One region of the Methylocystis sp. NC52PC genome, then DNA from elsewhere that is predicted to be linked to it. Evidence: predicted binding sites of a transcription regulator. Region 1 holds the regulator's gene; each other region holds the start of a gene.
The links. Region 1 encodes PhoB, which activates phosphate uptake and scavenging genes when phosphate is short. Its sites were predicted from a motif close to TGTCATNNANCTGTCAT; they were not measured.
Positions count from the first base shown of each region.

Region 2: a site for PhoB is predicted at 2,964-2,980, ahead of ACETII_RS10710 (pyruvate kinase). Genes of this name have one in related genera too.
Region 3: a site for PhoB is predicted at 1,684-1,700, ahead of ACETII_RS15175 (DUF2794 domain-containing protein). Genes of this name have one in related genera too.
Region 4: a site for PhoB is predicted at 3,711-3,727, ahead of ACETII_RS20490 (PstS family phosphate ABC transporter substrate-binding protein). Genes of this name have one in related genera too.

Region 1 covers NZ_CP170127.1:1,192,127-1,197,768, forward strand. Annotated here, with positions in the region: gene pstC (phosphate ABC transporter permease subunit PstC) at 1-372, shown strand, start outside; gene pstA (phosphate ABC transporter permease PstA) at 384-1,223, shown strand; gene pstB (phosphate ABC transporter ATP-binding protein PstB) at 1,223-2,005, shown strand; gene phoU (phosphate signaling complex protein PhoU) at 2,019-2,735, shown strand; gene phoB (phosphate regulon transcriptional regulator PhoB) at 2,732-3,478, shown strand; gene ACETII_RS07690 (GcrA family cell cycle regulator) at 3,506-4,048, opposite strand; gene ACETII_RS07695 (acetylornithine transaminase) at 4,495-5,642, shown strand, end outside.
Region 2 covers NZ_CP170127.1:1,801,479-1,807,120, forward strand. Annotated here, with positions in the region: gene ACETII_RS10705 (CorA family divalent cation transporter) at 24-1,103, opposite strand; gene ACETII_RS10710 (pyruvate kinase) at 1,374-2,843, opposite strand; gene ACETII_RS10715 (beta-galactosidase) at 3,082-5,052, shown strand; gene ACETII_RS10720 (TolC family protein) at 5,087-5,642, opposite strand, start outside.
Region 3 covers NZ_CP170127.1:2,717,182-2,722,823, reverse strand. Annotated here, with positions in the region: gene ACETII_RS15180 (Bax inhibitor-1/YccA family protein) at 381-1,151, shown strand; gene ACETII_RS15175 (DUF2794 domain-containing protein) at 1,205-1,621, opposite strand; gene htpG (molecular chaperone HtpG) at 2,062-3,960, shown strand; gene prmC (peptide chain release factor N(5)-glutamine methyltransferase) at 3,967-4,860, shown strand; gene ACETII_RS15160 (DUF4167 domain-containing protein) at 5,369-5,642, shown strand, end outside.
Region 4 covers NZ_CP170127.1:3,749,574-3,755,215, forward strand. Annotated here, with positions in the region: gene ACETII_RS20465 (methyltransferase family protein) at 1-110, shown strand, start outside; gene ACETII_RS20470 (Uma2 family endonuclease) at 86-670, opposite strand; gene ruvB (Holliday junction branch migration DNA helicase RuvB) at 731-1,771, shown strand; gene ACETII_RS20480 (hypothetical protein) at 1,805-2,092, shown strand; gene ybgC (tol-pal system-associated acyl-CoA thioesterase) at 2,237-2,656, shown strand; gene ACETII_RS20490 (PstS family phosphate ABC transporter substrate-binding protein) at 2,687-3,661, opposite strand; gene tolQ (protein TolQ) at 3,903-4,646, shown strand; gene ACETII_RS20500 (ExbD/TolR family protein) at 4,650-5,099, shown strand; gene ACETII_RS20505 (cell envelope biogenesis protein TolA) at 5,110-5,642, shown strand, end outside.

The sequences.
Region 1 (5,642 bases):
GAAACCGTGCCGCCCGTTCTCAAGGAGGCGGCCGCCGGCATCGGCTGCACGACCTGGGAAATGATGCGCTATGTCGTCATCCCCTACACGCGCGTCGGCGTCATCGGCGGGGTGATGCTGGCGCTCGGGCGCGCGCTCGGCGAAACCATGGCGGTCACCTTCGTCATCGGCAACGCCCACAAGGTGTCGCCGTCGCTGCTCGCCCCCGGCACGACCATATCGGCGACCATCGCCAATGAATTCACCGAAGCCGTCGGCGACGTCTACACGTCGTCGCTCATCGCGCTCGGCCTCATCCTCTTCCTTCTGACCTTCGTCGTGCTGGCGATCGCGCGTTACATGCTGATGCGCCTCGAACGCAAAGCGGCTTAAGGAGCAGCGCCATGTCGCTTTACGCCACGCGCCGCAAGCGGAATTCGCTGGCGACCAGCCTTGCCTGGGCGGCCGCTCTTTTTGGCATCGCCTGGCTTTTCCTCATCCTCGCGTCGCTGCTTTATGAAGGCCTGCGCGGGCTGTCGCTTGCGGCCTTCACCGAAATGACGCCGCCGCCGGGCAGCAAGGGCGGCCTGTTGAACGCCATCGCTGGATCGCTGGTCATGACCGCAATCGGCGTTGCGATCGGCACGCCGCTCGGCATGCTCGCCGGCACCTATATGGCGGAATATGGCCGTTACACCAAGCTCGCGATGGTCGTGCGGTTCATCAACGACATTCTGCTCAGCGCGCCGTCGATCGTGATCGGCCTCTTCGTCTATGAAGTCCTCGTGCATCCCATGGGGCACTTCTCGGGCGTCTCCGGGGCCGTCGCGCTCTCCCTGCTCGTCATCCCCGTCGTGTTGCGCACCACCGAGGACATGCTGCTGCTGGTGCCGGGATCGATGCGCGAGGCGGCCGCCGCGCTCGGCGCGCCACGCTCCCATGTCGTCGCGCATGTCGCCTATCGCGCCGCCAAGGCGGGCTTGGTGACGGGCGTGCTGCTCGCGGTGGCGCGCGTCTCCGGCGAAACCGCGCCGCTGCTCTTCACCGCGCTCAACAATCAGTTCTGGAGCAGCGATCTCCTGGCGCCGATGGCGAGCCTCCCGGTCGTCATCTTCCAGTTCGCTTTGTCGCCCTACAAAGACTGGCAGCAGCTCGCCTGGACCGGCGCGCTGCTGATCACCGCCGCCGTCCTCGCTCTCTCGATCACAGCCCGCGCGCTCAGCGCCGGTCGGAGAAAATCGTGATGAACGCCCCCGCACAGGTCAAAGAACACGCCGCCAAGATTTCGGTCCAGGGCCTGGATTTCTTTTACGGCGCGTCAAAGGCGCTGAAATCCATTTCGCTGCCGCTGCAGACGCATAAGGTCACGGCCTTCATCGGTCCCTCTGGTTGCGGAAAGTCGACGCTGCTGCGGGTCTTAAACCGCATGTACGACCTCTACCCCGGCCAACGCGCCGAGGGCGAGGTGCTGCTCGACGGCGAGAATATTCTCGATCCGGCGATCGACATCAATGCGCTGCGCGCGCGCGTCGGCATGATCTTCCAGAAGCCGACGCCCTTCCCGATGTCGATTTATGAGAACATCGCCTTCGGCGTTCGCCTTTACGAGAAATTGTCGCGCGCCGACATGGACCAGCGCGTCGAGGAAGCCTTGCGCGGCGCGGCGCTCTGGGACGAGGTGAAGGACAAGCTGCACACGAGCGGGCTCGGGCTTTCGGGCGGCCAGCAGCAGCGCCTGTGCATCGCGCGCAGCGTCGCCGTGCAGCCGGAGGTGATCCTCTTCGACGAGCCCTGCTCCGCCCTCGACCCGATCTCCACGGCCAAAGTGGAGGAGCTCATCGAGGAGCTCGCCAACGACTATACGATCGCCATCGTCACCCACAACATGCAGCAGGCCGTGCGCGTCTCCGACTATACGGCCTTCATGTATCTCGGCGAGCTCGTCGAATTCGGCGACACCGACGAAGTCTTCAACAAGCCGCGCGAAAAGCGCACCCAGGATTACATCACCGGCCGCTTCGGGTGAGGAAGGACATCGCATGAGCGAACATATCGTCAAGTCCTACGACCGCGATCTCGAGGCGCTGGGCCGCCGCATTTCCGAGATGGGCGGCGTCGCCGAGAAGATGCTGGCGGAGGCCATGGACGCTTTGTCGATGCTCGACGTCGACCTCGCCCAGCGCGTCGTCGCGAGCGACGCGCGCCTCGACATTCTCCAGCGCGAGATCGAGGAGAACGCCGTGCTGACGATCGCGCGGCGCCAGCCTCTGGCGGTCGATCTGCGCGAATGCATCGCCGCGATCCGCATTTCCGGCGACATCGAGCGGATCGGCGATCTCGCGAAGAACATCGCCAAGCGCACGCTGAAGATCGCCACCGAAGCGCGGCTGCCGCGCGCCATTGTCGGCTTGCGGTCGATGCACGAGGTCGCGGCGACGCAGCTCAAGGACGCGCTCGACGCCTATGCGCTGCGCGACGTGGAGCGCGCCCGCGCGGTGTGGGAGAACGACGCCGATCTCGACGCGCTGGAAGACAGCGTGTTCCGCGACCTCTTGACCTTCATGATGGAGGACCCGCGCAACATCTCCTTTTGCACGCATCTCCTCTTCTGCTCGAAGAACCTCGAGCGCATCGGCGACCACACGACCAATATTTCGGAGACGGTCGTCTATCTCGCCACCGGCGAAAGCCTGCCGATGGAGCGGCCGAAATCCCGCATCGGCCTCCGCGGATCGGAACAAGACGTCGCGCAATGAACGAAACCATTATTCAAACCCTTCCCCGCGAAGGCCGGGCCGATCGCCCGCCGCGCATTCTCGTCGTCGAGGACGAGGTCCCGCTCGCCACGCTGCTCGTCTATAATCTCGAAGCTGAAGGCTATCAGGTCGAGCATGTCGACAATGGCGACGAGGCGGAACTGCGCATTGCGGAATCGCCGCCCGACCTCCTGCTGCTCGACTGGATGCTGCCTGGCGTCTCGGGTCTCGAAATCTGCCGGCGGCTGCGCGCCCGCGACGTCGCCCGCGACATGCCCATCATCATGCTGACCGCGCGCGGCGAAGAGGGCGAACGCGTGCGGGGCCTGTCGGTCGGCGCGGACGACTATGTCGTGAAGCCCTTCTCGACGCCCGAACTGATGGCCCGCGTGCGCGCGCTGTTGCGACGCGCCCGGCCGGAGCGCGTCGCCTCGCGGCTGACGGCGGGGGACATCGACCTCGACCGCGAAACGCGTCGGGTGCGCCGCTCGGGCCGCGAGATCCATCTCGGCCCGACCGAGTTCCGCCTGCTGGAATATCTGATGGAGAAGCCCGGCCGCGTGTTCACGCGGGCGCAGTTGCTCGACAGCGTCTGGGGCATGTCGGCTGAAATCGACGAACGCACGGTCGACGTGCATGTCGGGCGCCTGCGCAAGGCGCTCATCCGCGGGCGGGAGAAGGATCCGATCCGCACCGTGCGCGGTTCGGGCTATTCCTTCGACGAGACCTTCGGACGCGAGTGAAGGCCGGACCGCCGAACTCGGGAAGGATTACGCGAAGCGCGGGGCCTTGAGATCGCGGGCGCGGCGGCGATCCTGCGCCGGCTGATAGGCGACGCGCGCATGATGGGCGCAATAGGGGCCGGCGCCGATCGGCGACTTCGCCCCGCAGAAGCGGAAATCCGGCGTCGTCGGATCGCCCATCGGCCAGCGGCACATGGATTCGCGCAACTCCATCAGCGTGACGCGCTCCGACATGGGAATGACGACCTCCTCGGCCTCCGGCGCGACGCGGGCGACGACCATGGCCTGCGGCGCAAAGGCCAGGGCGACATTGCCATGGACCGCGTGGCCCCCGGCGCGCGGCGCGGCGACGACCGGGGCGGTCGCCGGCTGGCGGGCCGTCCCCTTCGCCGCGCGCGGGCGCTGCGCGGCCGCTGTCTTGGCGCGTTCGGCGAGGCCGAGGCGGTGAATCTTGCCAATGACCGCATTGCGCGTGATGCCGGGGCCCAGCTCGGCGGCCACCTGGCTCGCGCTGAGGCCGTCGCTCCAAAGCTTGCGCAACAGATCGACTCTTTCCTCGGTCCAAGACATAATTTGACCTCCAAGCGGTCGATTCGAACGCGCCGCCGACGGAATCCACCATCCGTCGCTGCGCCGGGATCTCCGGCGGCGATGAGACGCGCATCGAGACTCGAGAAGCGCCCTGCGGCTTTGAAAAACGCGTCCGCAACGGCGAAAACTGACCATCCTTTTGAATCACGGGTCCGAGTCGCTGGCAAGCAGAAGGGGGCGTTCTCAACAGGCTTTCATGCGCTTTCGCGCGCCGGTGTGGCCCAGGCGACTCACTTGCGCGCTTTTTTCGAGGAAAATCGACTGTAAAGTCTCCGGCCCAGGCAAGGCCTCGCCCCTGCGGCAGGATTTGACCGAAGCCGCCCGCGCGCATAAAATCAAAGTCTCGGATTGCCGCCCTCAAAAAGGGCGGCGCTTTGTTTTTGGGGTCCGGCCGCGGGCCGCTCCCGAGGGCTTGGAGCTTGACGTTGACTTCTGCGCTCTATCCGACCTATGCGCGGGCCGATATCGCCTTCACGGGGGGCGAAGGCCCATGGCTCTTCGCTGAGAACGGCGACCGTTACCTGGATTTCGCTTCCGGCGTCGCGGTCCTGTCGCTCGGCCATGAGCATCCGCATCTGGTCGCGACGCTGAAGGCGGCGGCCGAGAAGCCCTGGCATGTCTCGAACCTCTACCGCATTCCGCAGGCCGAGCGGCTGGCGCAGCGCCTCGTCGACGCCACCTTCGCCGATGTGGTTTTCTTCGCCAATTCCGGCGCCGAAGCCGTGGAGTGCGCCATCAAGACGGCGCGAAAATATCACGCCGCCAATGGAGCGCCTGAGCGCTATCGGCTGATTACTTTCGAAGGGGCCTTTCACGGCCGGACGCTGGCGACCATCGCGGCCGGCGGCAATCCCAAATATCTCGAGGGTTTCGGCCCGCCGGTCGACGGCTTCGATCAAATTCCCTTCGCGGACTTCGACGCGCTCGAAGCCGCGATTTCGGACGAAACCGCCGGCGTTTTGCTCGAACCCGTCCAGGGCGAGGGCGGGCTGCGGGTCTTTTCCGCCGAATTCCTGAAAAAACTGCGCGCCCTCTGCGACGCGCGCGGCCTGCTGCTGGTTCTCGACGAGGTGCAGTGCGGCGTCGGCCGCACCGGCAAATTTCTCGCCTGCGAACACGCCGGCGTAGCGCCGGACATCGTGGCGCTCGCCAAGGGCCTCGGCGGCGGCTTTCCGATCGGCGCCTGTCTCGCGACGCGCGAAGCCGCCAAGGGCATGACGCTCGGCGCGCACGGCTCGACCTTCGGCGGCAATCCGCTGGCGGCCGCCGTCGGCGGCGCGGTTCTCGACGTGGTGCTGGCCGAAGGCTTTCTGCCGCGCGTCGCGCGCCTCGGCGCGCTCCTGCGCCAGCGGCTCGCCGAGCTCAACGACCGCTATCCGGCGATCATCGAGACGGTGCGCGGCGAGGGGCTGATGTTCGGCGTGAAGACGCGCGGGCCCAATGGCGATTTCGCCGCCGCCGCGCGGGCCGAAGGGCTGCTGACCGTTCTTGCCGGCGACAATGTCGTGCGGCTGTTGCCGCCGCTCATCATCGACGAGACGCATATCGTCGAGGCCGCGGCGCGCCTCGAGCG
Region 2 (5,642 bases), 610 kb from region 1:
CAGGCAAGGCGCGTCGCGACGCTTTAGAAACTACGCTCCGATGGGGTCGTTTCGGTCGAACTGCGCTGCCTCTCCGCTTCCGAACCGGGTCGCTGCGTGAGACCGGAGCGTCTCATGAAAAAGAGAACGATCGCGGAGGCGGCAAGGCACATGAGCGTCGCATAGAGACTTGCATTGTCATTTTCCGAAAACAGCAGGTTCTTCGTGTTCATCCCAAAATAGCCCGTGACGAATGTGGCGGGCAGGAGCAGCGTTGTGACGAGGGTCAGAACGAAGAGCCTGTCGTTGGTCTCGAGGTTGAGAATGGCGTTCAGCTCGTCCTGCAGAAGTCGCGCGCGTTCTTGCACGTTGGAGACCTCCCTGACGAGCGATTCCGTATGCTGGACGAGCCGCGCCGCGGCCTCCCGCAACGCATCGTCCCGCGTATCATTCAGATCGTCTTCAATGTCCTCCAGCCGCGCCAGGGTCGACGCCAGGCCGCCGATCTGGCGGGAAATCCGCACCGCGTCGCGCCGTACCGACCCCAGCGAGGAACGGGCCTCGCGGCCCCGTCCATCAATTAGATGATCTTCGATGCGGTCGAAATTCAGATCGATCTCTTTAATCATGCGACCAAGTTCCGACATGACTGCGCCGGTCATCAATTCGAACAGCGCGAGCGGCGTTTCAACCCGCGCGCCGCGTTGAACGGCGATGCGGGTGTGCTCGACGCAGTTCATCGGTCGACGGCGGGCGGTGACGATCCATCTTTCGCCGAACGCGAAGCGAAGAAAATCCGTGCGAGAAGCGGGTCCCGCCAGCGTGCGCTCATGATCGAGCAAAGCCCCGCTGACCAAGCCGTCCGCGTATTCGAGATATTGGTGGTCGACCGCTGCGCAAAGCGCCGCACGAGCGTTATCCGATAGCGACGCAATCTGGTTGATGCAGGGCCTCGCGCGGACATCCGCGAGGTCCATATGCAGCCAGACGAAACCTTCAGTCGGGACGTGAAACGCCGCCGGCTCGTCCGCCCGGCGAATCAGGAAGCCTTGCTCGTCGAAGCGCATCATCCACAAGGCGCCGGGGATGAGTGAATCCGAAAGGATAGCTGTCGTATCTTTCATTGGGCTTTAATTCCACAGGAACCCAAGCCACGCAAAAAGAGCTTCTCCGGAGCGCCGGAGACCAGAGGCAGGGGATATGGCGCGTTCAAAGGGCCTCAAAAGGCGGACAAGGCCTCAAAGCCGTCGATCCCGAAAATCGATCACGGCGTTCCGCCGTCTCTCTCCGCAGGCCTGCGAGGCATAGACCGGTCTACTGAAAATGGTCAGGATGACAGTTTGATGACGCCGCTCTCTTCTGCGGAGGCGAGGCGCGAATCGAGCGACGCGCCTTCAGGACCAGGCGCGGAGCCTCGCGAGCCAGGGAAACTTCTTCGTATGATGGCGTTCCATGCGGTCGAGGATCCCGCGAAGAAAGCGGACGCCCTCGGGCAGGTAGTCGCCCTTGTTGAGCATGACGCAATCGGCCTGCTGCGACATGGCGGCGTCGGTTGTCTCGGCGCGGCTCGTCACGCCTTCGTGCACCAGCTGATCGAGAACCTGAGTGGCCCAAATTACGGGAACGTGCGCCGCTTCGCACAGCCAGACGATCTCTTCCTGCATCTCGGAAAGACGCGCGAAGCCGACTTCAACGGCCAGATCCCCCCGCGCGATCATCACGGCGGTCGGGTGGGTCGCCGCGGCTTGGGCGATGAGCTGTGGAAGATTGCGCACAGCAAGCGGCGTCTCGATCTTCAGCACGAGCGCTTGCGGCGGTTCTTCGCCACGGCGCGCAGCAAGCTGCATCTGGAACAGCTTCACGTCTTCCGGCCGCTGAACAAAAGACAAGCCGACGAGATCTGCATGACGCGCCACGAATGGCAGATCGGCGACGTCCTTCGCCGTCAGCGGCCCAAGGTTCAAATCGGTGGCGGGGAAGTTTACTCCCTTGTCCTGTTTCAGTCTGAGACCTTTCGCCCTGGCGGCGACAATCTCGAGTTCGACGCCATCGGCGCCCTCGACGGCAATGACCTGGCCGACCGCCTTTCCGTCGTCGAACGCGATTTCCGAGCCGGGCCTGAGCTGCGAAATGACTTCCGGCATGTTGATGGAGAATGAAACAGGGCCGCGGCCGCTTTCGATGCGTCGGACCAGGCGGAGCCGCTCGCCCGGGCGCAAGCGGTATTTTTCGGGCGCCCGCACCTGCGCGACCCGCAGCTTCGGCCCAGCAATGTCCATCAAAGTCCGGCAGGGGCGGGCAAGACGTTGTGAGGCTGTGCGCACATTTTCGATCATCCGCTCCCATGCCGGCTCGTCGTCGTGGGCGCAGTTGATCCTGGCGCAATCCATCCCCGCTTGCAGCAGACTTTCAACGAGATGGCGATCCTTCGCGGCCTCGCGCGGCAAGGTGGCCATGATGCGCGTGCGGCGCGGATCGCCCGCCCCTCCAAAGACCGCCGCGCAAGCGCGGCTGAGCGCGTCTTCGCCCATGCGCCGCGCGGCGGCCGGCGGGTAGGCGGCGTCCTCGCCGCTGAGGCGCCGCAATGTCGTCAGCAACGAATCCAGGGCGAGCAACACATCCGCTTCGCTGCGGCCGAGCGATGAAAGGCCATAGGCAGAGAGCCGCACCTGCAGCTCGCCGAGATCATGGCTGCGCAAGGCGAGATAATGCGCCAAATTCTCCAGCCGGTCGCATGGCGACGTGGTTTGGCTCCATTGCGCCAGCCGCGTCGTCGCTCCGCGCGAGACGTCCTGGCGCAAAGCCGCCACCTCATCTCGCAGCCGGCGCAGGTCCGCCGCGGACTCATCGCATAAGGGCGTCATCGAGCTCGATCTTGTTCTTTCGTCACAGGAGCCATCAATTGCATTTGTACGACAGTTTCGTTACCGGTTGCAGAAGGTTGATCGCTCGAGCCCGGTCTCCTTCGTCCCGCTGGCGCGCGGTGTCATCGAGACTTCATGAGGCGCATCTAAGTTGCCGCGCCCGAAACGGCGGCGTCGACCAATGAATGCTTTTCAACCAGGACTCGACGCCCGCATGCAGCTCGCTTGACTAGGCAATATGACACATCCCCGACTCGGCGTCTGTTATTATCCTGAGCACTGGCCTGAAACCTATTGGCGCGCCGATGCGCGCAAGATGAAGGATCTTGGGATCGATATCGTGAGGATCGGCGAGTTCGCCTGGACGCGTCTCGAGCCGAGCGAAGGAGCCTATGACTTCGGCTGGCTGGAACGCGCCATCGAAGTTCTTCAAGAAGCGGGCCTGAAAGTGGCGTTGGGCACGCCCACGGCGACCCCGCCCCGATGGCTCGTCGAGAAAATGCCGGACATGCTCGCCGTCGATCGCGACGGTAGACCGCGAAAATTCGGTTCGCGACGCCATTATTGTTTCAGTCACGCGGGCTATTTGGAATCATGCGCCCGCATCGTGACCGCTCTTGCCGAAAAATTCGGCCGACATCCGGCGATCGTCGCCTGGCAGATCGACAATGAGTTCGGCTGCCACGATACCGTCGAAAGCTATTCGGCGGCGGCGCGCGCCGCCTTCCGTAAATGGTGTCGACGCAAGCACCAAACGATCGAAGCGCTCAATCAGGCGTGGGGAAATGTGTTCTGGTCGATGGAGCTCTCGAGCTTCGATGACGTCGACCTGCCGAATCTGACGGTGACCGACGCGAACCCGGCGCATCGCATGGATTTCCAACGCTTCTCGTCGGATCAGGTGGCGGCGTTCAACAAACGGCAAGTCGAGATCGTTCGAAAATATTCGCCGGGACGTCTGGTTTTACATAATTTCATGGGCTCCTTCACCGCCTTCGATCACTACAAGGTCGCCCGAGATCTCGATGCGGCGGCCTGGGACAGTTATCCTCTCGGCTTCCTGGAACGCAGCCTCAACGATGAGGATTTCAAGCTGCGCTACATGCGCGTCGGCGATCCGGATTACCAGGCGTTCCATCATGATCTCTATCGTGGTTGTGGATGCGGCCGCTTTTGGGTCATGGAACAGCAGCCGGGCGCTGTGAACTGGGCTCCGTGGAATCCCGCGCCGGCGGAAGGCGCGGTCCGGCTCTGGTCACACGAGGCCTTTGCGGCGGGCGCGGAGGTGGTCAGCTATTTCCGTTGGCGGCAGGCGCCTTTCGCCCAGGAACAAATGCACGAGGGGCTATTGTTGCCGAACAGCGCCCCGGCGCCGGCCTTCGCAGAAGTCAAACGCGTCGCGGAAGATATTCGAAAGTTAGGATTGATCCTGCAAACGCCCCGCGCGGATGTCGCCCTCATATTCGATTACGAGAGCGCCTGGGCCTGGGATATCGAGCCGCAGGGGCAGGACTTTTCTTACTCGGAGCTGGTGTTCGCCTTTTACCGCGGGCTGCGGAGGGCCGGGCTTTCCCTCGACGTGGTTCCGCCTTGCGCGGACGCGGTCGCAGATCGCAAATTCGTGTTGGCCCCGGGGCTTTTTTGTGCAGACGACGCGCTTGTGCGCGCCTTGATGCGATCTGACGCCGTCTGTCTTGTCGGTCCGCGGTCGGGCTCCAAGACGGTCGATTTCCAGATCCCCGCGAACCTTCCACCAGGAGCGTTTGGACAACTTGTCGACGTCACGGTCGAGCGCGTCGAAAGCTTGCGTCCCGGCGCGTTTGTCGCCGTCGAGAACGGGGCGGGCGCGCTCATCCGCTGGTCGGAAGCGCTCGTCCTCGGGAACGAGGCCAGCGTTGAGCTGCGCGGGGTCGATGGACGAGCGGTTCTGGCGAGACGCGGGAACCGTTTTTATCTCGCGGGCTGGCCGGACGCGGCTTTGCTCGATGAGGTCTTGCGGCGCTGTCTCGACTGCGCGTCGGTGGACGGGGCGCTTTCGCATCCCGATATCCGCGTCCGGGATAACGGACCCTTGCGCCACATCTTCAATTATGGACCCGAAGCGGTGGATATCGGGTCACTGTTGCAAGGTCGGGACCTCCTTTTGGGAGACGTCGTTCTGGAGCCCTGCGGGGTAGCGATCTGCCGGCTTCCCAATGCGATAACGTAAAGGTCGCGCGACGCTGGGGCGTCCTGCCGCCCCCTTACGGCGGCGGCCTCTCTCCTGTATCGAGACGACCGAGCGTCGCAGCAATCGTGTAGGTCAAACGGTCTCGCTCATATTCGAGATTGACCTGGGCGACGCGCGCCTCCGTCCATTCCGCCTGTACGTTGAGCACGTCGATGACTGTGCGCAGTCCTGCGTCCCGTTCGACCTTGTAGCCGTCGACGACGCGCTTGATTTCGGACGCGCGTTGCCGCGCCTGCGCGATTTGGGCGGTCGTTGCTCGGCGCGCTTGAAACAGGGCCTGATTGGCCGCGACGAGCTGACGCTCGAGATCGAGACTTTCGAAGCGCTTTCTCGTGGCGAGAGCCTTTGCTGCGCTGACGCCGGAGAAGGCGCCCGGTTCATAGATCGGGATCAAGAGTTGAAGTCTGACGGACGTGTCGCGGATTCGGTTTTGGATTTGCGAAAGATTGGTTTGGTCGGTGCGCGAGGCAATGAGATTGAGTTGCGGCAGCAGCGGGGCGTAAGCGGTCTTGGCGAGATACTCCGCCGCTTCTGCGCCGAGTTGGGCCGCGCGTATCTTCGGGCTTTGG
Region 3 (5,642 bases), 1.5 Mb from region 1:
CTCGTACAGCAAGGGTGCGACAATCGGTCATCTATGCGGCTTTGCAGCATGCCGCGCAGTCGCCGCGGCGGCTCCAGAGGGGCTGTGGGTCGGCCTCATCGAGCGACGCACGGGCGCCCGCCGCGAGGTCGAAACGCCCTTCGCAACTGCGAAAAGCCGCAAGCCGAAAGCGTGGCCTCGGCGCGCCGCGGGCCGCCGACCCGCCGCAGGGACGTCTTTTTCCCGCCGTTAAGCAAGGCGCCACCTTAACAAGAGTTCATCCGCGCCCGCCTTGCCACCCAATTCGGGCCAAGCCATATTGCTGGAAGCCATAATGGTTGAGGCCACGAGCGAGGGCGAGTCCGCACGCGCGTAAGGCCTCGGAGATCGAGAGGATCGCTATGTCTCACTACGACCGCAACTCGAGCTTCGGCTACGGCCGCGGGGTCGCCCGGTCGACCACGGCCGAGATCGACGAGGGCCTGCGCGCTTACATGCTCGGCGTCTATAATTACATGACGCTCGGCCTCGCCGTGACGGGCCTTGTCGCGCTCGGCACCTTCATGCTGGCGAATCCGCAGTTCGTCGGCGGCAAGCTGGTGGCGCTGTCGCCCTTCGGGCAGATGCTCTACACTACGCCGCTGCGCTGGCTCGTCATCCTGTCGCCCCTCGCCTTCGTCTTCATGATCGGCGCGCGCGCCAACACCATGTCGGCGGCGGCGGCGCGGAACCTGTTTCTCGCCTTTTCGGCGGTGATGGGCCTGTCGATGTCCTCGCTGTTGCTGGTGTTCACCGGCGCCTCGATCGCCCGCGTGTTCTTCATCACGGCGGCGGCCTTCGGGGGCCTGAGCCTCTACGGCTATATGACGAAGCGCGATCTGTCGGCTTTCGGCTCCTTCCTCGTGATGGGCGTCTGGGGTCTCGTCATCGCCGGCCTGGTCAATCTGTTCCTGCAGTCGAGCGGCCTCCAGTTCGCCCTCTCCATCCTGTCGGTTCTGATCTTCTCGGGCCTCACCGCCTGGGATACGCAGAACATCAAAGACATGTATTATGAGGGCGACGGCTACGAAGTTGCGCAGAAGAAGAGCGTCTTCGGCGCGCTTTCGCTCTATCTGGACTTCATCAACATGTTCCAGTCGCTGCTGTTCCTGTTCGGTCAGCGCAACGACTAAGGGCCATCGTCGAAGCTTGGAAAAAGCCCCGCCCCGCGGGGCTTTTTTGTCGCCTATTCGGCGCCGACGAGCCTCAGGCCGCGGTCGAGCGCGCGCAGGACGCGCGACAGATCATGACCGCGCCGCATGACGAGGCCGGAGGCGGCGACGACGGCATAGGCTCCCTGTTTGCGCGCGAGCTCGGGATCTTTCTCGACCCGGTAGAGCGGGGCCTCGCTGGAGCGCCGAAAAATCGAAAAAACCGCTTTGGCCGGCGTGAAATCCAGGGCGTAATCCCGCCATTCGCCGGCGGCGACCTTGGCGCCGTAGAGGTTGAACAAAAGGCTCAGCTCGCGGCGGTCGAAGGAGACCGGAGCGGCCACCCGGGCTTGTGACCTCGCTTGATCGCCCTGCCCTGCATGGCCCGAGCCGGCCACGACAACGAAGGCTGGGCGAGAACGACTCGGCTCCGTCGTCTCCGACTCCGCCATGAAGCATCTCCCGCTGTGTTCTGTCATGTTTGCGCGATGACGGCCTCAGGGCAAGCCCCCTTTGTCAGGAGAGCGTCACAATATGCCGCTTAGCGCGCATAAGCTTGGCTGTAACAATGAAAATTCACAATTCCGCCTGCATTGGGCCCCTTGCATGTCAAACGCCTTGGACAATATTTTCTCTCATTGCCGCGACAGGTCTGGACGCGCTTTTCCGGTTTTCGTCAGCCCCCCAGCCCCCCGGGATCGTGCGGTTCAGACCATAAAATGTCGTAGCGATGGACGGGTCGGCCGGGAGAAATCCCGAGCCGACCTTGTCTTTTGGGGGCTCTTGTATTTCGCCGGCGAATGACGAACTTGGAAAGCGCGGCTGCAGGGCCGCTCCCATTCGCAATTTGATCGAAGGCTCCACGGGAGCCGATTCGCATTTTGGAGACCTCATGACGAACGACGCTGCCACCGAAGCGCCGCAAGCCGCCCAATTCGGCTTTGAAGCGGATGTCGCGCAGCTTCTGGAACTGATGACGCACTCCGTCTATTCGGAGCGCGAGGTGTTTTTGCGCGAGTTGATTTCGAACGCCGCGGACGCCTGTGAAAAGCTGCGCTATGAGTCGCTCTCGAACGAAAAGCTCGCCGCTGACGCCGGCGCGCCCCTCATCACCCTTACGCTCGACAAGGAGAAGCGGCGGCTGACGGTTGCCGATAATGGCGTCGGCATGTCCCGCGAGGAGCTCATCAGCGCCTTGGGCGCCATCGCCAATTCGGGCACCCGCGCCTTTCTCGAGAGGCTCGGCAAAGACGGGGCGGCGGAGGGTTCGTCGCTGATCGGGCGCTTTGGCGTCGGCTTCTATTCCGTTTTTATGGTCGCCGATCTCGTCGAGGTGGAGACGCGCCGGGCCGGCGAAAGCGAAGCCTGGCTCTGGTCCTCGCAGGGCAAGGGAACCTATTCGATTGCGCCGCTGCCGCTTTCGGACGCGCCGCAGGTCGGCGCGCGCGTCACGCTTCATCTCAACGCCGAGAGCGACGAATTTCTCGAGCCCTGGCGAATCGAAAGCGTCGTTCGCGAGCACTCGGGCGCCGTCTCGACTCCGATCGACCTCGTCGAGGAGCCGGGCAAGGAGCCGCGCCGCATCGCCGATGGCGTGGCGCTCTGGACCAAGCCCAAGTCCGAGATCACGCAGGAGCAATATACGGACTTCTACCGGCAGCTCGCCGGCGCCTTCGACGAGCCGGCGCTCGTCGCGCATTGGCGCGCGGAAGGGCGCATGGAATATACGGTGCTCGCCTTCGTGCCGGGCGCGCGGCCTTTCGACCTGTTCGAGCCGAGCCGCAAGAGCATGTCGAAGCTCTACGTGCGTCGCGTGCTGATCTCGCGTGACGTCGAGCTCCTGCCGGCGTGGCTGCGATTCGTGCGGCTCGTCGTCGACAGCGCCGACATTCCGCTCAATGTCTCGCGCGAGATGGTGCAAAAAAGCCCCGTCCTCGCCGCGATCGGCAAGGCGGTCGCGACGCGACTGCTGCAGGACCTCGGCAAGCTCGCCGAGAACGAGCCCGAGAAATTCGCCTCCGTCTGGGAGAATTTCGGCGCGGTCATCAAGGAAGGCCTGCACGAGGACCCGAGCCGCCGCGACGGCATTTTCGAGATCGCGCGGTTTGCTTCGACCAAGGCTGAGGGCAAGACGCGCACGCTCAAGGACTATGTCGCTGATCTGCGCGAAAATCAGACGGCCATTTATTACATCACCGGCGACGACGCCAAGCGCCTCGCCACGAGCCCGCAGCTCGAAGGCTTCCGCGCAAGGGGCGTCGAAGTGCTGTTGCTCGACGACGCGGTCGACGCCTTCTGGGTGACGAGCGCGCTCGGTTTCGACGGCAAGCCGTTCAAATCGGTGACGCAGGGACAGGCGGACATTGATCTCATCCCGCTCGCCGAAGAGGCGAGGACGGACGAGGCGCCGCAGGCCGAAAACATCGGCGATCTGGTCGGGGCGCTCAAGGAGACGCTCACGGACGCGGTCGAGGACGTGCGCGTCTCGACGCGCCTGACCGAAAGCGCCGCCTGTCTCGTCGCTTCCGAGAAGGGGCTCGACCGGCAACTGGCGCGGATTCTCGCCGAAAGCGGGCAGAAGTCCATGCTCAGCAAGCCCATACTCGAGATCAACGCCAAGCATCCGGCCGTCGCCGCGCTCGCCGCGAGCTTGCGCGAGACGGGCCGCGACGGCGCCGCGGACGGGATGCATCTGCTGTTCGATCTGGCGCGCGTCGCCGACGGCGAACCGCCGGTCGACCCGGCCGCCTTCGCCCGCCGCCTGAGCGCCCTCATCGCCAGGAGCGCGTAAGCGAAAGTGAGCGCCGCCTCCGCAAAGACCCGCTCTCCTTCCCGCGCCGACGCGCTCGTGCAGGTCGCGGCCGCTTTGATCGAGAGCGGGGTAGAGGCGGCGCAGGCGCAGGAGGAGTCACGGCTCCTGCTGCGCGCGGCCGCCGGACTGACGAGGCTCGAGCTGACGATGTCGCCGGATGCGCCGCTGACCGACGAGCAATCGCAACGGCTCTCCTCTTACGCAGCCCGCCGGGCGGCGCGGGAGCCGGTCTCGCGCATTTTGGGCGCGCGGGGGTTCTGGACGCTCGATCTCGCCGTCGCCCCCAATGTGCTCGATCCACGCCCGGACACGGAGACGCTGGTCGAGACGACGCTCGCGCTGATCGAGAATCGCGACGCGCCGTTCTCGATCTTGGATCTCGGCGCCGGCTCGGGCGCAATTCTCTGCGCGCTGCTCAGCGAAATGCCGGGCGCGTTCGGCGTCGCCGTCGACCTTTCGCCGGACGCCTGCGCCGCCACGCGCGCGAATCTGACGCGCTGCGGCTTGAATGCGCGGGCGCAGGTGGTGCGCGGCCGCTGGGGCGCTGCGCTGAACGGGCCCTTCGACGTCATTGTCTCGAACCCGCCCTATATTCGCGCCGGCGATCTCGCGACGCTCGACCCGGAGGTGCGCCTCCACGATCCCGCGCTCGCGCTCGATGGCGGCGCCGACGGTCTTGCCTGTTATCGCGACATTGTCGCCGACCTCGGGCGCCTGCTGGCCCCCGACGGCCTCGTCGCCTTCGAAGTCGGCTTCGATCAGGCGGCGAGCGTCGCCGCCCTGCTCGGCGCCTCGGGTTTCGCCGTCGCCCGCATCGCGCGGGACGCCGGCGGCCATCAGCGCGTCGTGGCGGCCAGGCCCGTGCAGCCGAGGTCGTGACATATTCGCTACAGTGCTCGGTTTTTCTCCGCATCAATGCGACGCCGCACTTGGCGCAGGGGGGTCAAGCCACTATAGTCTTTGTAAATACAGCTGACCGACATTCGAGATGAGGATCTCGATTATTTGCGGGTCCGCCTCGCAAGCGGAAACCCCGGCAAGGCCGGCAAGGGCTGGCGTGTAAGCTGCATGATCCCGGTGGATTAAGGCGACGGTGATTGTCGTCGCGCGCGTCCCTTGAAGATGCGCGACCGTTGAAATCCGCCGGCTGCATCGGACGATCGAGTCGAGGCGATGTCGCCAAACGTCGACTGATGAGAATCGCGCAGCCAAAGACGGCAGATTTGAACGGGCGCGGCCAGGCGCCCTTGTAAGCAATCCGTCCGAGTGCGCGGCCGCGAATGGCCGCCGGCCGGGCGATTATCCTTCGGCGGGAAGGAGCGGCGCGTCGCGGACGCGGCCTTAGCGTCATTTGCGCCTGTAGCGCGCGAAGCTTTCGGGGGAGTCGATGAGACCAGGACAGAACAAGCGCATGCGGGGGCGCAGCGGCCGCAAGGGCCCGAACCCGCTCACCCGTTCTTATGAGTCGAATGGTCCTGACGTAAAGATTCGCGGCACGGCCCAGCACATCGCCGAGAAGTATCTGCAGCTCGCCCGCGACGCGCAGTCGTCCGGCGACACGATCATGGCGGAAAGCCTGCTTCAGCACGCCGAGCATTATTTCCGGCTCATCGCTGCGGCTCAGCAGGCGCAGCAGCAGGCGAACGGCTTCGGCCGCCCGC
Region 4 (5,642 bases), 1.4 Mb from region 1:
ATGAGGAGGAAGCGCTGCGCGCCCGCCACCCGGAAGCCTTCGGCGCCTATTGCGCCCGCGTGAACCGCTGGTTGGGATGGCGCGCTCAGGCGGAAATGACGTCGCGGTAGATTTCCGCGAGCGAGAGCTCGAAGCCGATCGCGGGCAGGCGCAGCAAATCTTCGGCCCGCTCGAGTCTGGGGCGCTCGAAAAAGCCGCCTTCGACCCGGTCGAAGACGTCAACCGCCAACTGATCGCGCTCAACGAGAACGTAATGCTGTAGCGACGGCAGCCGCTGATACAGCGCCCATTTCTCCCAGCGGTCGCGCTGGGCCGAGCCTTTCGAAACCACTTCGACAAGGACGACCGGATCGTCGAGGGATGTGGCGTCAGGCGGCAGCGGCCCACATTTGACGATGACGTCCGGGAAACAGGCGAGGTCCAAAAGCCTCTCCTTAAGCCAGAAGGTCTCGGCGAAAGGCCGGCAATTGGAGCCTTTGCGCCGGAAATCCGTCATCATCGCCGTGGCGACGTTCTGGCAGATCCGGTTATGCTCCCACCGCGCGCCGACCATCATGCGCACGACGCGGCCGCCGATCAGCTCCCACTTTTCGTCGGCGGGCTTGTCGGCGAGAAGTTCCTCGAAATCGTCGAGGGACATATACTCGTATTGCGAGGACGGGCGATTCACGGCGCGGCTCCGTTTGACGAAGATTAGCATAGCGCGCGCGCCGGCGCATGGGAGCGATCCTTGACCACCCCTGCCCGGCTCGTCGGCCCAGAGCAGCGCGACGACGATGCGGACCAGAGCCTCCGGCCGCTGTCGCTCGGCGACTTCACAGGCCAGGAGGCGGCGCGCGCCAACCTCAAGGTCTTCATCGAGGCCGCGAAAAGGCGCGGCGACGCGCTCGACCATGTGCTGCTCGTGGGCCCGCCGGGCCTCGGCAAAACGACGCTGGCGCAGATCGTCGCCCGCGAGCTCGGCGTCAATTTCCGATCGACGTCGGGGCCCGTGATCGCCAAGGCTGGCGATCTAGCGGCCCAGCTCACCAATCTCGAGCCGCGCGACGTGCTCTTCATCGACGAAATCCACCGCCTCAATCCGGCTGTGGAGGAAATTCTCTATCCGGCGATGGAGGATTTCCAGCTCGACCTCATCATCGGCGAGGGGCCGGCGGCGCGCTCGGTCAAGATCGACCTCGCGAAATTCACCCTTGTCGGCGCGACGACGCGCGCGGGGCTGCTGACGACGCCGCTGCGCGACCGTTTCGGCATCCCGGTTCGGCTGAATTTCTACACGACGGAGGAGCTGGAGCTCATCGTCAAGCGCGGCGCGCGGGTCATTGGCGTCGGCATGGACGACGCGGGCGCGCGGGAGATCGCGCGGCGCTCGCGCGGCACGCCCCGCATCGCCGGCCGCCTGCTGCGGCGCGTTCGCGATTTCGCTGTCGTCGAAGGCGCCGCCACGATCACGCGGGCGCTGGCCGACCGCTCGCTCACCTTGCTCGACGTCGATTCCATCGGCCTCGACGTCATGGACCGCCGCTATCTCGACATGGTGGCTGTGAACTTCGGCGGCGGCCCGGTCGGAATCGAGACCATCGCCGCGGCCCTCTCCGAGCCCCGCGACGCCATCGAGGACATTATCGAGCCTTATCTGCTCCAGCAGGGCTTCCTCCAGCGCACGCCGCGCGGCCGCCTGCTGACGTCCCACGCCTTCCGGCATCTGGGCCTTGCGGAGCCGCCGCGGCCGGCCGGACAATTCGGGCTCTTCGACGCAGAAAACGACTGAGCCTCCCCCGCGACAAAACGAGCGCTTAACGCCATGCAAGGCGCGGCTACGGTCACCCCTGCCTGGAACGCGGGCAAATTCATCGATGATCAAAAAATAGGCAGGGCGGACGGCGAAGAGATGGGCGAAATCTCGATCGACCGCATGACCGAGGAGAATGACGCGAGCGCGCCGATCGAAGTGATCTGCGAAATGCTCTGTGACAAGCTCATTGCCGAACAGGAGATCGCCTGCGCTGATCCCGCCGCCGGCTTCACCTGGGTCGAAGGCAATCGCGTTCGCCGGTTCCTGCTCGGTAATACGGGCGCAGCCGCCCACTAGACGTACTCGTATTGGCCCGGCTGCGGCGACGCGCCGGGCCTATAATCCGACGGCTCGATCGTCGCGCGCACATGGTATAGGAGGCCCGGCCGCCGGCGCTCGTCGGCGACGCCCCTGACATGTCAAAACGCGCGAGCCCTTCACATGACGTCGCCCCATCGCCTCTCCGTCCGCGTCTATTGGGAAGACACCGACGCCTCGGGGCTCGTCTATCATACCTCCTATATTCGCTTCATGGAGCGCGGGCGCACCGAGCTTCTGCGGTCGCTTGGGCTTGAACAGAGTCAGCTCCTCGACGGCGCGGCCGGCGCGCCGATCTATTTCGTCGTGCGCGCGATGGAGCTCGATTTTCGCAGACCGGCGGTGCTGGACGATCTTCTTTCAGTCGAAACGAAGCCGCTGGATCTTGGCGGCGCGTCGCTCAGCCTCGATCAGCGCGTGATGCGCGGCGACGAGCCGCTGGTGACGGCGGTCGTGAAGGTGGTCTGCGTCGAGAATGGACGCGCCAAACGCCTGCCGGCCGAGGTGCGGGCAAGATTCGAGGCGCTGCGCGCGGATCGCTGAAGCTGGCAGCGGCGCCCGGCCGCCTGTCGCCTACTCCGCGGATGCGAGCAGGCCCAGACGCGTCAATTCATGCTCGCGGATATTTCGGGTGATGGGGTAATAGCCGCCCTTTTTCGCCTGCGTCTGACCGTCGCGGGACAGAATATATTTCACGAATTCGCCCGAAAGCGTGTCGAGCGGCGATTTGGGGTCCTTGAGCAAATAGACGTAGAGTCCGCGGGCGAGCGGATATTTGCGCGTATAGGCGCTCTCGAATGAGGTGTCGTAGCACGGCTTGCCGGCGCTGGCGGCGACAGGCACGGCGCGGACTCCGTCGGTCTTGTAGCCGATGCCCGAATAGCCGATCGCGCCCTGTTCCGCGGCGACGGCCTTCACCACCGCTTCGGAACCCGCCTGCTGCTGAACCGCCTCCTTGAAATCGCCGCCGCCAAGCACGTTCTGCTTGAAATATTTATTGGTGCCGGAAAGCGTGTTGCGGCCGAAAAGCGTGATCGGTTTCGCCGCCCACGGGCCCGTCGCGCCGAGATCGCCCCAGACATGCGCGCTCTTGCCGCCGGCGCTCTTGGGGTTTTCGGCGAAAATGCGGTCGAGTTGCTCCAGCGTGAGGCAGTGCACGGGATTGTCCTTGTGGACGTAGATCGCCAGCGCGTCCACGGCGACCAGGACGCCCGTCGGCCGATAACCGCGTTTAGCCTCGAACGCCGCAATCTCGTCCGGGGTCATCTGGCGCGACATCGGGGCGAGCTGCGACTCGCCCGAAAGCAGAGCGGGCGGCGCCGTATTCGACCCTTTGCCTTCGATCTCGATCTCCACGCCGGGATAAATGGCTTTGAAGCCCTCCGCCCAAAGCTCCATCTCGCGCAAAAGCGTGTCCGAACCGACGGATTTCAGCTTCCCGGACAGAACCCGGACGGGCTTGTAGGGAGAAAGCTCCAGATCGAAGGACAGGGCGGCGGGAAAAGTCATCGCGCAAAAGGCGAGGACTGTCGCGAGGATACGTTTCATGAGGGGCTCTTTGGCCAAAGGATTGCGACTGTCATAATCTAGAAACAAGCTGACAGTCCGATGACATGCCCCCCTTTAAGCCGCCGGGTCACGATCTTTTAACCCTTACGGCTTGTTAAGATTTCGGCGGTAGCTATCCTTGTGCGGCGCAACGAAGCCCCAGAAAGGGCGAAATTGCGGGCAATAAGGGCGGCGCTTTTGCTCAGGAAAAGCGCGCCAAATTCCGCTTCAAGGACAAATCATGAATCCAGCCGACATCGCCGCGACCGCCGGCGCCGCCGCCCCCGCCGCCGACATCACCATCTGGAGCATGTTCTGGGGCGCGCATATCGTCGTGAAATTCGTGATGGTCGGCCTGCTGCTGGCCTCCGTCTGGTGCTGGGCGATCATCATCGACAAGACGCTGCTGTTCGCGCGCATCCGCCGCTCGATGGATCGGTTCGAGGAGAATTTCTGGTCCGGCAATTCGCTCGAGGAGCTTTACAGCAAGCTGTCCGAGCGTCCGACCTCGGGCATGGCGACCCTCTTCGTCGCCGCCATGAAGGAGTGGAAGCGCTCCTTCCAGACGGGCGCCAGCGCCAGCTTCATGGGCCTTCAGGCGCGCATCGAGAAGGTCCTGGACGTCTCCATCGCCCGCGAGGTCGAGAAACTCGAATCCAATCTCCTCGTGCTCGCGACGGTCGCCTCGGCGGGGCCTTTCGTCGGCCTCTTCGGCACGGTCTGGGGCATCATGACGTCGTTCCGCTCGATCGCCGCCTCCAAGAACACCTCGCTCGCGGTCGTGGCGCCCGGCATCGCCGAGGCGCTGCTCGCCACCGCCATCGGCCTTTTCGCCGCCATTCCGGCGCTCATCGCCTATAACAAGATGCAAGGCGACGTCGCCAAGGCGCAGGCGCGCATGGAGAGCTTCGCCGACGAGTTCTCCGCCATTCTCTCGCGCCAGATCGACCAGCACGCGGCCTCGAACCGCGACCGGGCGGCTTAAGCGATGGGCGCGTCGCTCTCCACGCCCGGACGCAAGGGCGGCCGACGCCGGCGCGGGGTGCCGCGTTACGGCGCGATGGCGGAAATCAACATGACGCCCTTCATCGACGTCATGCTGGTGCTGCTGATCATCTTCATGGTCGCGGCGCCTTTGCTCGCGACCGGCGTCGCCGTCGATCTACCGCAGACGAAGGCAGGTCCGCTCAATATCGACCAGAAGCCCGTCTCCATCGCGATCGACGACAAGGGCCAGATCTTCCTCATGGATCAGCCCGTCGAGGTCGGCGAGCTTCTCGACCGGCTGAAGGATACGGTCAAACAGGGCTTCGACGAGCGCATCTATGTGCGCGGCTCCAAGGCGGTCAATTACGGCCGCATCGCCGAAGTCATGTCTCTCGTCATCAGCGCGGGATACAAGAAGGTCGCTCTGGTGACGGAGCAGGAGAAGAAGTGAGTCTGCGACGGTGAGGGTTTCGCGCTCCGAGCCTGGCGTCGTCATCTCCTCCGCAGCCCATGCCGGACTGCTGCTGGCGGCGCTCGTCCTGTTCTCGGACGCCCGGAAATTCGACGATGCGCAGGAGATGATCCCGATCGAGGTGGTCACCGACGACGGGCTCAATCAGGTCGCCAAGGGCGAGAAGACCGCGCGCGACCTGAAACCCTCGCAGCGCGTCGACAAGGTCGCGCCGGAAAGCGAAGCCAAGCCGCTGCCGCCGCTCGCTGAGGCGAAGAAGGATACGCCGACCCCGCCGCCGCCGCTCAAGCGCCTGCCCGACCCCGGCGCCGACGACACGCCGGAGCCGACGCCGCCGAAGCGCATCGCCGCCCTGCCCCCGGCGCCGGAGCCGCCGACGCGGCCCCAGCCCGAGAAGAAGCCGGAGCCCCCGAAGCCCGTCGAGGCGAAGCCCGCCCCGACGCCGCCCGCCAAGCCGAAGGCCGCCGCGCCGCAGGAGAAGGAGCAGGAGGAGCCGAAAGAGGCCGAGGTCGTGAAGCCCAA